2 regions of the Streptomyces sp. NPDC045287 genome follow, and region 2 is predicted to be linked to the other one. Evidence: riboswitches for the same ligand, from Rfam matches in the RefSeq annotation. Region 2 holds a riboswitch; the other holds the start of a gene.
The links. Region 2 has a riboswitch for glycine ahead of gcvP (aminomethyl-transferring glycine dehydrogenase). Riboswitches for the same ligand answer to the same signal wherever they lie in the genome.
Positions count from the first base shown of each region.

Region 1: linked by a shared signal. The riboswitch ahead of gcvT (glycine cleavage system aminomethyltransferase GcvT) and the one ahead of gcvP (aminomethyl-transferring glycine dehydrogenase) in region 2 are both predicted to bind glycine.

Region 1 is NZ_JBWKJG010000004.1:71,167-76,824, forward strand. Features, by position in the region: gene AC07D6_RS08630 (ABC transporter substrate-binding protein) at 1-338, opposite strand, end outside; gene AC07D6_RS08635 (enhanced serine sensitivity protein SseB C-terminal domain-containing protein) at 546-1,364, opposite strand; gene AC07D6_RS08640 (enhanced serine sensitivity protein SseB) at 1,418-2,197, opposite strand; gene AC07D6_RS08645 (AAA family ATPase) at 2,282-2,935, opposite strand; glycine riboswitch at 3,084-3,181, shown strand; gene gcvT (glycine cleavage system aminomethyltransferase GcvT) at 3,342-4,457, shown strand; gene gcvH (glycine cleavage system protein GcvH) at 4,554-4,928, shown strand; gene glyA (serine hydroxymethyltransferase) at 4,963-5,658, shown strand, end outside.
Region 2 is NZ_JBWKJG010000012.1:257,908-263,565, reverse strand. Features, by position in the region: gene AC07D6_RS21370 (MerR family transcriptional regulator) at 1-93, shown strand, start outside; gene AC07D6_RS21365 (DNA polymerase IV) at 159-1,640, shown strand; gene AC07D6_RS21360 (PRC-barrel domain-containing protein) at 1,568-1,963, opposite strand; glycine riboswitch at 2,047-2,145, shown strand; gene gcvP (aminomethyl-transferring glycine dehydrogenase) at 2,328-5,213, shown strand; gene AC07D6_RS21350 (DUF5999 family protein) at 5,335-5,541, opposite strand.

The sequences.
Region 1 (5,658 bases), on a different contig from region 2:
TCGTGGAACTTCACCCCCTTGCGGAGGTTGAACGTCCACACCGTGCCGGCGTCGTTGCCGGACCACGACTCGGCGAGGCCGCCGACGAGCTTGGTGCCGCCCGACTCGTGCTCCAGCAGCGCCTCGAAGGCCTGGCGGGTCACGCGGAACGTTTCGCCGTCGCTGGCGAGGGCCGGGTCGAGCGACCCCGGGTCACCGGCGCCGGCGAACACGAACGTGTCCTTGTCGCCGCCCTTGTCGCCGTCCTTGCCGCGTTCGCTGGCGCAGCCCGTCGCGATCATTCCGACGGCGAGCGCCGCGGTGACCGCCCGGACCGCACGGGACTTGAGTATGCGCATGGGCCACCCCTGGTCTGGCCTAGTGAATGAGGTCTTGACCGGCCGAACACTACCCACGGGCGGCATCCCGGAGAACAGTCCGGATAGCGGTGATACCTAGTCGAGACCCGGACAGTCACCAAACCGTCCCCATCCCGGACAAGCCCCCTGTCGGAGTTAACACCCCCGTCACACGGGGGAGTTCGGCGGGAGCCGCCGGACGGCAGCTCAGCCCTGCTGCGGGTAGCCGTAGGCGGCGGTCCCGCGCCGCGGCGGGGGGAGGTGGGCCTCGCGGTCGTAGAAGGGGCGGGCGTTGGCGCGCAGCCACATCGCGACCGGGTCGTACCCGTCGGACATGGCGACCGTCGACACGGGCAGCCCGTCCGGGACGGCCGCGACGGACTGCTGCATCATCGCGCGGACCGCGTCGACGGACGCCTGGCCCGTGTCGTAGAGGTCGAGGCCGATGGCGAGGTACGGCGTGCCGAGGGCCGGCTGCACCCAGGCGCGGCGCAGGGAGCGGACGGCGGGGGTGCGGTGGGCGTTCTGGGTGAGCAGGGCGTAGAACTGCGGCAGCTCGATGGCGGGCTCGGAGAGCCGGAGCGGGCCGGCGGGCATGCGGTCCAGGCCGGTGGCGATCCGGCGCAGGTCGGGCCAGGGGATGCCGACGCCGCCGCCGGGGGCGTGCGGGTTGAGCCAGATGCCCCACCGGTCGGGGTAGAGGGCGCGGGCCACGTCGCGGACGGCGACGACCTCGTGGGCGCGGTTCCAGCCGGAGGCGGCGAGCTCCTGGGCGGAGGTGACGCACGGGGCGTAGCCGAGGCCGTCGACCTCCATGTTCCCGTACTGGGCGTCGGGGGAGCCGGCCTGGCCGTGCCAGAGCAGCATCCACACCTGGCTCCCGGCGAGGGCGTGGAGCAGCGCCTCGTAGGCGTCGTAGCGCCCGGGGGAGACCTGCCGCAGCATGTGCTCGACCTCTCCGTGAGGTCCCGGCTGCGCTCCACCAGGGGACGCCCCACTGCCCGCCGCGGTGCCTGACGCGCTCACCTGATCCCGCCCCTCGTTCGCAGACTTCCGGTCCAGCTTAAGGGCGCGCCCGGTCAGGAGCCGTGTTCGCGGCGGTAGAAGGGGCGCACCTTCTCGAGCATCCAGTCGCCGACGGGGTCCCGGGCGACGTCGAGGAGGACCAGGTTGACCGGCCACGGCACGGGGACGGCGCCCAGGGCCCGGCCGAGGGCGTCCATGGGGGCGGCGCGGTCGGCGTCCTCCCAGGAGGAGAGCTGGACGCCGACGAAGAGGGTGGGCGGCTCGCCCTCGATGCTGGCCAGGGCGCGCCGGGCGGTGAGGACCACCCCGGTCGCGCCGAACTCGGCGCTCGCGGCGGAGAGGAAGTCGACGGGGTCGTCCTGCCAGTCCGGCTCGAACAGCCGGACGCGGGCGCCGGAGGCCGGCCCTTCGAGGGGGCCGCGACCGGTGCGGCACAGCTCGGCGACGGCGGGCGGCGGGAGGGGCGCGCCGACGGTGCCGCCGGGGTTGAGGGCGAGGCCGAGCTGCGGCGGCAGGCCGCGGGCGAACTCGACGGCGGGGGCGACGGCGTACGCCATGTGGCCGCCGGCGCAGGCGCGGAACTGGCTCTCGGAGGTGAACACCGGGACGTACGGCAGGCCGTCGAGCTCCAGCGTGGGCAGGTCGAGGCCGGGGGCGCCGGGGCCGGCGCCGTCCGGGGAGCCGCCCCTGGGCAGGGGCACCCAGACGAGGCTGCGGCCGAGGACCTCGACGATGCGGGCGCCGGAGGCGCTCTGGCCGAGGGAGGCGGACAGGACCTCCTCCAGTTCGTTGGAGGGCCATGCGGTGTCGACTGCGGCGGGTGCGGTGTCCACGGTGTCCCCTGCGTCCTTCCCCGGTTCTTCCGGTGCGTGCCGCAGCACCCTAGCGCGGGCGGGGGACGGGCCGGCGCCGGCGGATCAGAGGAAGCGGATGCGGGCCAGGGCCGTGGCCGCCGCGCGGTCGAGGAGGACGGCGGAGCCGCAGCCGCCGGGCAGGACGCCCCGCTCGGCGTCGCGGACGAGCCGGCCGACGGCTCTGCGGTGCCGGGCGAAGGCGTACGCGGAGACGCCCCTCCCCCGCTCCCGCTGGCCCTCGCGGGCGGTGTCGGGGTCGACGTCGAGGAGCAGCAGGTGCAGCGTGCCGCCCCGGCGGCGGGCCTCGCGGGCGAGCCAGCGGCGCACCCAGGACTGCGTGCCGCAGTCGTGGACGACGACGCCGTGGCCGGAGCGCAGCCGGGCCCGCAGGCCGGCGTAGTGGGCGGCGCGGACGAGGGGCCGGTAGAGGGCGTACGGCAGGAGGCGCGGCACGCGGCCCTCCCAGCGCTCGCGGGTGTCCTGGGAGTCGACGGCGCGGCCGGGGGCGATCCGCCGGATGAGAGTGGACTTGCCGCTGCCGGGCAGACCGGAGACGACGACCACGTCGGCCTCGGCGAAGGCCAGCTCGCGCGGGACCCGCCCGCCGCGGGCGCGGAGGTCGCGCAGGACCGGGAGCGCGGCCGTGCGGGCGGGCAGCGCCGGCGGCGCCGGCACCCCCGCGGTCGTGGCGTACGCGCCGGACCGCTGCGACATCATGGCCCCTCCCGAGCTCGGCTCCCCCCAGCCTGCCCAAGAAGTGTAAAGAAACAGTAATGGGACACAAGCGATTTGCCGACAAGCCGAGGTTTTCCTCTCCGGGCCCCCGTGCAATGATGTGCGCGCCGACAACCGCATACAGGCCGCTCGAATCCGTGCGGGAGAGTCCCGGGCCGGCGACGGCCCGGGCGCCGAAGGAGCAAGTCCCTCCCTTGAATCTCTCAGGCCCCGCACCGCACGGATGAGGCAGATCTGAAAAGCGAGCCGCTCCCCGCACCGCCGGGGCGGGCTCCACCCAAGGTGCAAGCCGCGCCCCCGGAAGGGGTCACGGCGAACCTCTCAGGTTCCGATGACAGATGGGGAGGACCGTCCTCGCCACCCATGCCCCGGACCTGGGAGCCCTTCCATGAGCACTTCCCCCCGCCGCACGGCCCTCGATGCGCTGCATCGCGCGCTGGGCGCCACCATGACCGACTTCGCCGGCTGGGACATGCCGCTGCGGTACGGCAGCGAGCGCGACGAGCACACCGCCGTCCGCACCCGGGCCGGTCTGTTCGACCTCTCCCACATGGGTGAGATCACCGTCACCGGCGCGCAGGCGGCGGACCTCCTCGACTACGCCCTGGTCGGCGACATCGGCGGTGTCGGCGTGGGCCGCGCCCGCTACACGATGATCTGCCGGGAGGACGGCGGCATCCTCGACGACCTGATCGTGTACCGGCTCCAGGAGCACACGTACATGGTCGTCGCCAACGCCTCCAACGCCCAGGTGGTGCTGGACGCGCTGACCGGGCGCGCGGCCGGCTTCGACGCCGAGGTCCGCGACGACCGCGACGCGTACGCGCTGATCGCCGTCCAGGGCCCGGAGTCCCCCGGCGTCCTGAAGTCGCTCACCGACGCGGACCTGGACGGCCTGAAGTACTACGCGGGCCTGCCCGGCACGGTCGCCGGCGTCCCGGCGCTGATCGCCCGGACCGGCTACACCGGCGAGGACGGCTTCGAGCTGTTCGTGGCGCCCGAGCACGCCGAGGGGCTGTGGAAGGCGCTGACCGGGGCGGGCGAGGGCGTCGGGCTGATCCCGTGCGGCCTGTCCTGCCGGGACACGCTGCGCCTGGAGGCGGGCATGCCGCTGTACGGGCACGAGCTGACGACCGGGCTGACCCCCTTCGACGCGGGTCTGGGTCGGGTCGTGAAGTTCGAGAAGGCCGGCGACTTCGTGGGCCGCGCCGCGCTGGAGGAGGCCGCCGCGCGCGCCGCGACCGCGCCGCCGCGCAAGCTGGTCGGCCTGGTCGCCGAGGGCCGCCGCGTGCCGCGCGCCGGGATGGCCGTGGTCGCCGACGGCCGGGTGGTCGGCGAGGTCACCTCGGGCGCCCCGTCGCCGACCCTGGGCAAGCCGATCGCCATGGCGTACGTGGACGCGGAGCACGCCGCGCCGGGCACGCCCGGCGTGGGCGTCGACGTCCGCGGCACCCACGAGCCGTACGAAGTCGTGGCGCTGCCGTTCTACAAGCGTCGGAAGTGACACGCTCGCGAGCGGTCCGCCCGCGGCGCCGGACGTGATCCCGCACACCCCTCCCCCGTTCACCACCACGCACGCCCGTACAGGAGAATTCAGACCATGAGCAACCCCCAGCAGCTGCGCTACAGCAAGGAGCACGAGTGGCTGTCGCCCGCCGAGGACGGCGTCGCGACGGTCGGCATCACGGAGCACGCGGCGAACGCCCTGGGCGACGTCGTGTACGTCCAGCTTCCGGAGGTCGGCGCCACCGTCACCGCGGGCGAGACCTGCGGCGAGCTGGAGTCCACCAAGTCCGTCAGCGACCTGTACTCGCCGGTCACCGGCGAGGTCGTCGAGGCGAACCAGGCGGTCGTGGACGACCCCTCCCTGGTGAACAGCGCGCCGTTCGAGGACGGCTGGCTGTTCAAGGTGCGCGTCGCCCAGGAGCCGGAGGACCTGCTCTCCGCCGACGAGTACACCGAGTTCGCCGGCTGACCAGCCCGACACCCACACCCGTAGGGACCGCGTGATGTCGCTTCTGAACACCCCCCTCCACGAGCTGGACCCGGACGTCGCCGCCGCCGTCGACGCCGAGCTCCGCCGCCAGCAGAACACCCTGGAGATGATCGCCTCGGAGAACTTCGCTCCGGTCGCGGTCATGGAGGCCCAGGGCTCCGTCCTCACCAACAAGTACGCCGAGGGCTACCCCGGCCGCCGGTACTACGGCGGCTGCGAGCACGTCGACGTGGTCGAGCAGATCGCCATCGACCGCATCAAGGCGCTGTTCGGTGCCGAGCACGCCAACGTGCAGCCGCACTCCGGCGCGCAGGCCAACGCCGCGGCGATGTTCGCCCTGCTGCAGCCGGGTGACACGATCATGGGTCTGAACCTCGCCCACGGCGGGCACCTGACCCACGGCATGAAGATCAACTTCTCCGGCAAGCTCTACAACGTCGTCGCGTACCACGTCGACGACGCGACGGGCCAGGTCGACATGGCCGAGGTCGAGCGCCTCGCCAAGGAGTCCAAGCCGAAGCTGATCGTCGCCGGCTGGTCCGCGTACCCGCGCCAGCTCGACTTCGCGGCGTTCCGCCGGATCGCCGACGAGGTCGGCGCCTACCTGATGGTCGACATGGCCCACTTCGCGGGCCTCGTCGCGGCCGGGCTCCACCCGAACCCGGTGCCGCACGCCCACGTGGTCACCACGACCACCCACAAGACGCTG
Region 2 (5,658 bases):
CTGCACGGCGAGCGGGTCGACACCGGTGAGACCCTCCTCGGGCAGAACCCGGCCGACGAGCTGGCCCGCCGCAGGCGCGACAAGGCCGTCTGAGCGGCGCGCCCGCCGCCGTACGCGTGTGCGGGCGATTGTCAGTGGGGTGGGGCAGCATCGGTGGTGTGAGAGCCGCGCCGACGATCCTGCACCTGGACATGGACGCGTTCTACGCCGCCGTCGAGCAGGCGGCGAAGCCCAGTCTGCGCGGGAAGCCCGTGATCGTGGGTGGTCTGGGGCCGCGCGGGGTCGTCGCGACGGCGTCGTACGAGGCGCGGCGGTTCGGGGTGCGGTCGGCGATGCCCATGGCGCAGGCCCGGCGGCTGGCGCCGAACGCCGCCTACCTGGTGCCGCGTTTCTCCGTCTACCGGTCGGTGAGCGGACAGGTCATGGAGTTGCTGGGGCGGCTGTCGCCGCTGGTGGAGCCGCTCAGCCTGGACGAGGCGTTCGTCGACCTGGAGGCCGGGGGAGCCGCGTGCGAGGGGGCGGCGGCGCGGGCGGTCGGGGAGCGACTGCGCCGGGACATCCGCGCCGTGACGGGGCTGACGGGGTCGGTGGGGCTGGCGGGCTCCAAGATGCTGGCGAAGATCGCCTCGGAGGAGGCCAAGCCGGACGGCCTCGTGCTCATCGAGCCGGGGACGGAGCGGGCGCTGCTGGCGCCGATGGGCGTGCGGACGCTGCCCGGTGTCGGGCCGGCGACCGAGGAGCACCTGCGGCGGGCCGGGATGACGACGGTCGCCGACCTGGCGGAGGCCGGTGAGGACGAGCTCGTACGGCTCCTGGGCAGGGCGCACGGGACGTCGCTGTACGCGATGGCGCTCGGCCGCGACGACCGGCCCGTGGTGGCGGAGCGGGACGCCAAGTCGATCTCCGTGGAGGACACCTTCGACGTGGACCTGCACGACCGGGTGCGGGTGCGGTGGGAGGTGGAGCGGCTCGCCGAGCGGTGCGTGCGCCGGCTGCGGGCCGCCGGCCGCTCGGGGCGCACGGTGGTGCTGAAGGTGCGGCGGTACGACTTCTCGACGCTGACCCGCTCCGAGACGCTGCGCGGCCCGACCGACGACCCCGTGGTGGTGCGGGAGGCCGCCGCCCGGCTGCTCGACGCCGTCGACACGACGGGCGGGGTGCGGCTGCTCGGCGTCGGGGTCAGCGGGCTGGCCGACTTCACGCAGGAGGACCTGTTCGCCCAGGCGGCGGTCGACGGGCCCCCGGCCGTGCCCGGCGCCTCCGACGGGGTGCCGCCGCTGTCCGCGGGGGAGGCCGCGGCCGGGCCGGAGGAGCCGCCGCCGGACGCCGGGCCGGGTGGGGGTGCCGTCGACGGCGGGGAGCCGGTGCCGGGGGAGCGGCGGTGGCTCGCCGGGGCGGATGTGCGGCACACCGCGTACGGGCCCGGGTGGGTGCAGGGCAGCGGGCTCGGCCGGGTCACCGTGCGGTTCGAGGAGCCGGGGTCGGCGCCCGGCAGGGTGCGGACGTTCCGGACGGACGACCCGGAGCTGGAGCCGGGCGATCCGCTGCCGCTGGTGCCGGGCGGCGGTCAGCCGCCCCCGTCCGCCGGCGTGCCGGAGTGCCTGCCCGGGGACGGCGCGGCCGGCAGGGCCAGGCCGTAGTGCCGGTACAGCCGCAGCTCCTGCTCCGGCGAGAGGTGCCGGCCCACCCCGAAGCCCGGGGCGTCCTTGATGAGGGCCTTCTCGTACGGGACGTGCAGGCCGTCGTCGGCCAGCTCGCTCGGCTCCAGCGGGACGAACGCGTCGCGCCCGAAGAGGCCCCTCCGTACGGCCGCCCATTCGGGGACGCCCGTCGCGTCGTCCAGGTACACCTCGTCCACCGTGCCGACCTTGCGGCCGTCGCGGTCGAACACCTTGCGCCCCATCAGGCCGCGCGGGTCGATGTCGGTTTGCACAGTTCCTCCAGCCGGTCGCAACGGGTCCATCACCCCTACGAAAGGGCACAACGGTGACCTCGGCCACTCGAGGGATCGGCCTGGAACCTCGCTGGTAGGCTGGTCATGGCTGCTGACCCCGTGCGGGAGAGTCCTCCGGAGAAACCGTCCGGAGGCGCCGAAGGAGCAAATCCTCCCCGGAATCTCTCAGGCCCCTGTACCGCACGGACGAGGTCACTCTGGAAAGCAGGGCGGGCGTCGGACGGCACCCGCCCTCACCGACGGTGAAAGCCGTGCCACCCCTCACCGGGGTGCGCGGCGAAGCTCTCAGGTTGAGATGACAGAGGGGGAGGCCGTCCGGGCACCCGCGCCGAGGTGCCCCTCGCAGGTCGCTATGACCAGGAGGCCCCCGTACATGACCGCCAACCGCATTCCGCTCTCCCAACTCGAGCGGGGCACCCCCTTCGAGCAGCGCCACATCGGCCCCGACTCCGGGGCGCGCGCCAAGATGCTCGCGCAGGTCGGCTACGGCTCGCTCGACGAGCTCACGGCGGCCGCGGTGCCGGACGCGATCAAGAGCGCCGAGGCGCTCGGCCTGCCCGAGGCCCGCACCGAGGCCGAGGTCCTCGCCGAACTGCGTTCCCTGGCGGACCGCAACCAGGTCCTGGCCCCGATGATCGGCCTCGGCTACTACGGCACGTTCACGCCGCCGGTCATCCTCCGCAACGTCATGGAGAACCCGGCCTGGTACACGGCGTACACGCCGTACCAGCCGGAGATCTCGCAGGGCCGCCTGGAGGCGTTGCTCAACTTCCAGACCATGGTCGCCGACCTGACCGGTCTGCCCACCTCCGGCGCGTCCCTCCTCGACGAGGGCACCGCCGCCGCGGAGGCCATGTCCCTGGCCCGGCGCGTCGGCAAGGTCAAGAACGGCGTCTTCCTGGTCGACGCCGACGCCCTGCCGCAGACGATCGCCGTCATCGAGACCCGCGCCGAGCCAACCGGCGTCGAGGTCGTCGTCGCCGACCTGAGCGACGGCATCCCCGCCGAGGCGGCCGAGCGCGGCGTCTTCGGCGTCCTGATCCAGTACCCGGGAGCCTCCGGCGCCGTCCGCGACATCAAGCCGCTGATCGACGCCGCCCACGAGCTGGGCGCCGTCGTCACCGTCGCCGCCGACCTGCTGGCGCTGACCCTGCTGGCCTCGCCCGGTGAGCTGGGCGCGGACATCGCCGTCGGCACCACCCAGCGGTTCGGCGTCCCGATGGGCTTCGGCGGACCGCACGCCGGCTACATGGCCGTCCGCGACACGTTCGCCCGCAGCCTGCCCGGCCGCCTCGTCGGCGTCTCCGTCGACGCCGACGGGAACAGGGCGTACCGCCTCGCGCTCCAGACCCGTGAGCAGCACATCCGCCGCGAGAAGGCCACCAGCAACATCTGCACCGCCCAGGTGCTCCTCGCCGTCATGGCCGGCATGTACGCGGTCTACCACGGTCCCGACGGCCTGAAGGAGATCGCCCGGCGCACCCACCGGTACGCGGCGATCCTCGCGGCCGGCCTGCGCGCCGGCGGCGTCGAGGTGGTCCACGGCGGCTTCTTCGACACCGTCACCGCGCGCGTGCCCGGCAAGGCCGCCGAGGTCGTCGCCGCGGCCCGCGAGGGCGGCGTCAACATCCGCCTCGTCGACGCCGACCACGTCTCGGTCGCCTGCGACGAGACCACCAGCCGCGACCGGATCTCCACCGTGTGGGCCGCCTTCGGCGTGAGCGGCGACATCGAGGCCCTGGACGCCGAGACCGCCGACGCGCTGCCCGAGGCGCTGCTGCGCACCGACGCGTACCTCACCCACCCGGTCTTCCACGCGCACCGCTCCGAGACCGCGATGCTGCGCTACCTGCGCAGGCTCGCCGACCGCGACTACGCGCTGGACCGCGGCATGATCCCGCTCGGCTCCTGCACGATGAAGCTGAACGCGACCACCGAGATGGAGCCGGTCACCTGGCCCGAGTTCGGCCAGATGCACCCCTTCGCCCCGGCGGAGCAGGCCGAGGGCTACCTCAGCCTCATCCACGAGCTGGAGGACCGCCTCGCCGAGGTCACCGGCTACGACAAGGTGTCGATCCAGCCCAACGCCGGTTCGCAGGGCGAGCTCGCGGGCCTCCTCGCCGTCCGCGCCTACCACCGCGCCAACGGCGACGCGCAGCGCACGGTCTGCCTCATCCCGTCCTCCGCGCACGGCACCAACGCCGCGTCCGCCGTCATGGCCGGCATGAAGGTCGTCGTCGTCAAGACCGCCGACGACGGCGAGATCGACGTCGCGGACCTGCGCGCCAAGATCGAGCAGTACCGCGACGAGCTCGCCGTGCTGATGATCACGTACCCGTCGACGCACGGCGTCTTCGAGGAGCACGTCGCCGACATCTGCGCCCAGGTCCACGAGGCCGGCGGCCAGGTGTACGTCGACGGTGCCAACCTCAACGCGCTCGTCGGCCTGGCGAAGCCCGGCGAGTTCGGCGGCGACGTGTCGCACCTGAACCTGCACAAGACGTTCTGCATCCCGCACGGCGGCGGCGGCCCCGGCGTCGGCCCGGTCGCGGTCCGCTCCCACCTCGCCCCGTACCTGCCCAACCACCCGCTCCAGCCGGCCGCCGGCCCGGAGACCGGCGTCGGCCCGATCTCGGCGGCGCCGTGGGGCTCGGCCGGCATCCTGCCGATCTCCTGGGCGTACGTACGGCTCATGGGCGGCGAGGGCCTCAAGCGCGCCACGCAGGTCGCCGTCCTCGCGGCGAACTACATCGCCAAGCGCCTGGAGCCGTACTTCCCGGTCCTGTACACCGGCCCGGGCGGCCTGGTCGCGCACGAGTGCATCATCGACCTGCGGCCGCTGTCGAAGGAGACCGGCGTCAGCGTCGACGACATCGCCAAGCGCCTGATCGACTACGGATTCCACGCGCCGACCATGTCCTTCCCGGTCGCCGGCACGCTGATGATCGAGCCGACCGAGAGCGAGGACCTGGCGGAGCTCGACCGGTTCTGCGACACGATGATCGCGATCCGCGGCGAGATCGAGAAGGTCGCGTCGGGTGTCTGGCCGGCCGACGACAACCCGCTGCGCAACGCCCCGCACACGGCGGCCGCGCTCGGCGGCGAGTGGGACCACGCCTACAGCCGCGAGGAGGCCGTCTTCCCGGCCGGCGTCTCGGCCGCGGACAAGTACTGGCCGCCGGTGCGCCGGATCGACGGCGCCTTCGGCGACCGCAACCTGGTCTGCTCCTGCCCGCCGCTCGACGAGTACGACGCCTGAGGCGGGCGGCGGACGCGGTAGGCGTCGGGGCCGGTGCGGAGGCGATCACCTCCGCACCGGCCCCTCGCCGTCGTACCGTGCTCCGTACGGACGTACAGCCGTACGGACGCGGTCGTCCTGGCTAGGCGGCTCTCGCGATCCGCGCCGCGGTCAGGGGCCGGTGCGGTGCGATGATCTGCCCGTTGGGCAGCAGCTCACCCGTGTCCTCGAAGAGCAGGACGCCGTTGCACAGCAGGCTCCAGCCCTGCTCCGGGTGGTGCGCCACGATGCGGGCGGCCTCCCGGTCGGCGGAGTCTGCGGTCGGGCAGGGTGGCTGGTGCTGGCACATGGCTGGGTTCTTTCGCTGCGGTGTGGAGTCTGCTCTGCGGCTCGATGCGGTGTTCATGGCCGCCCCCCGTCTTCCGGTCGGTCCGTTTCCAGTGTTGCCCCACGGCTCCGTTTCCGC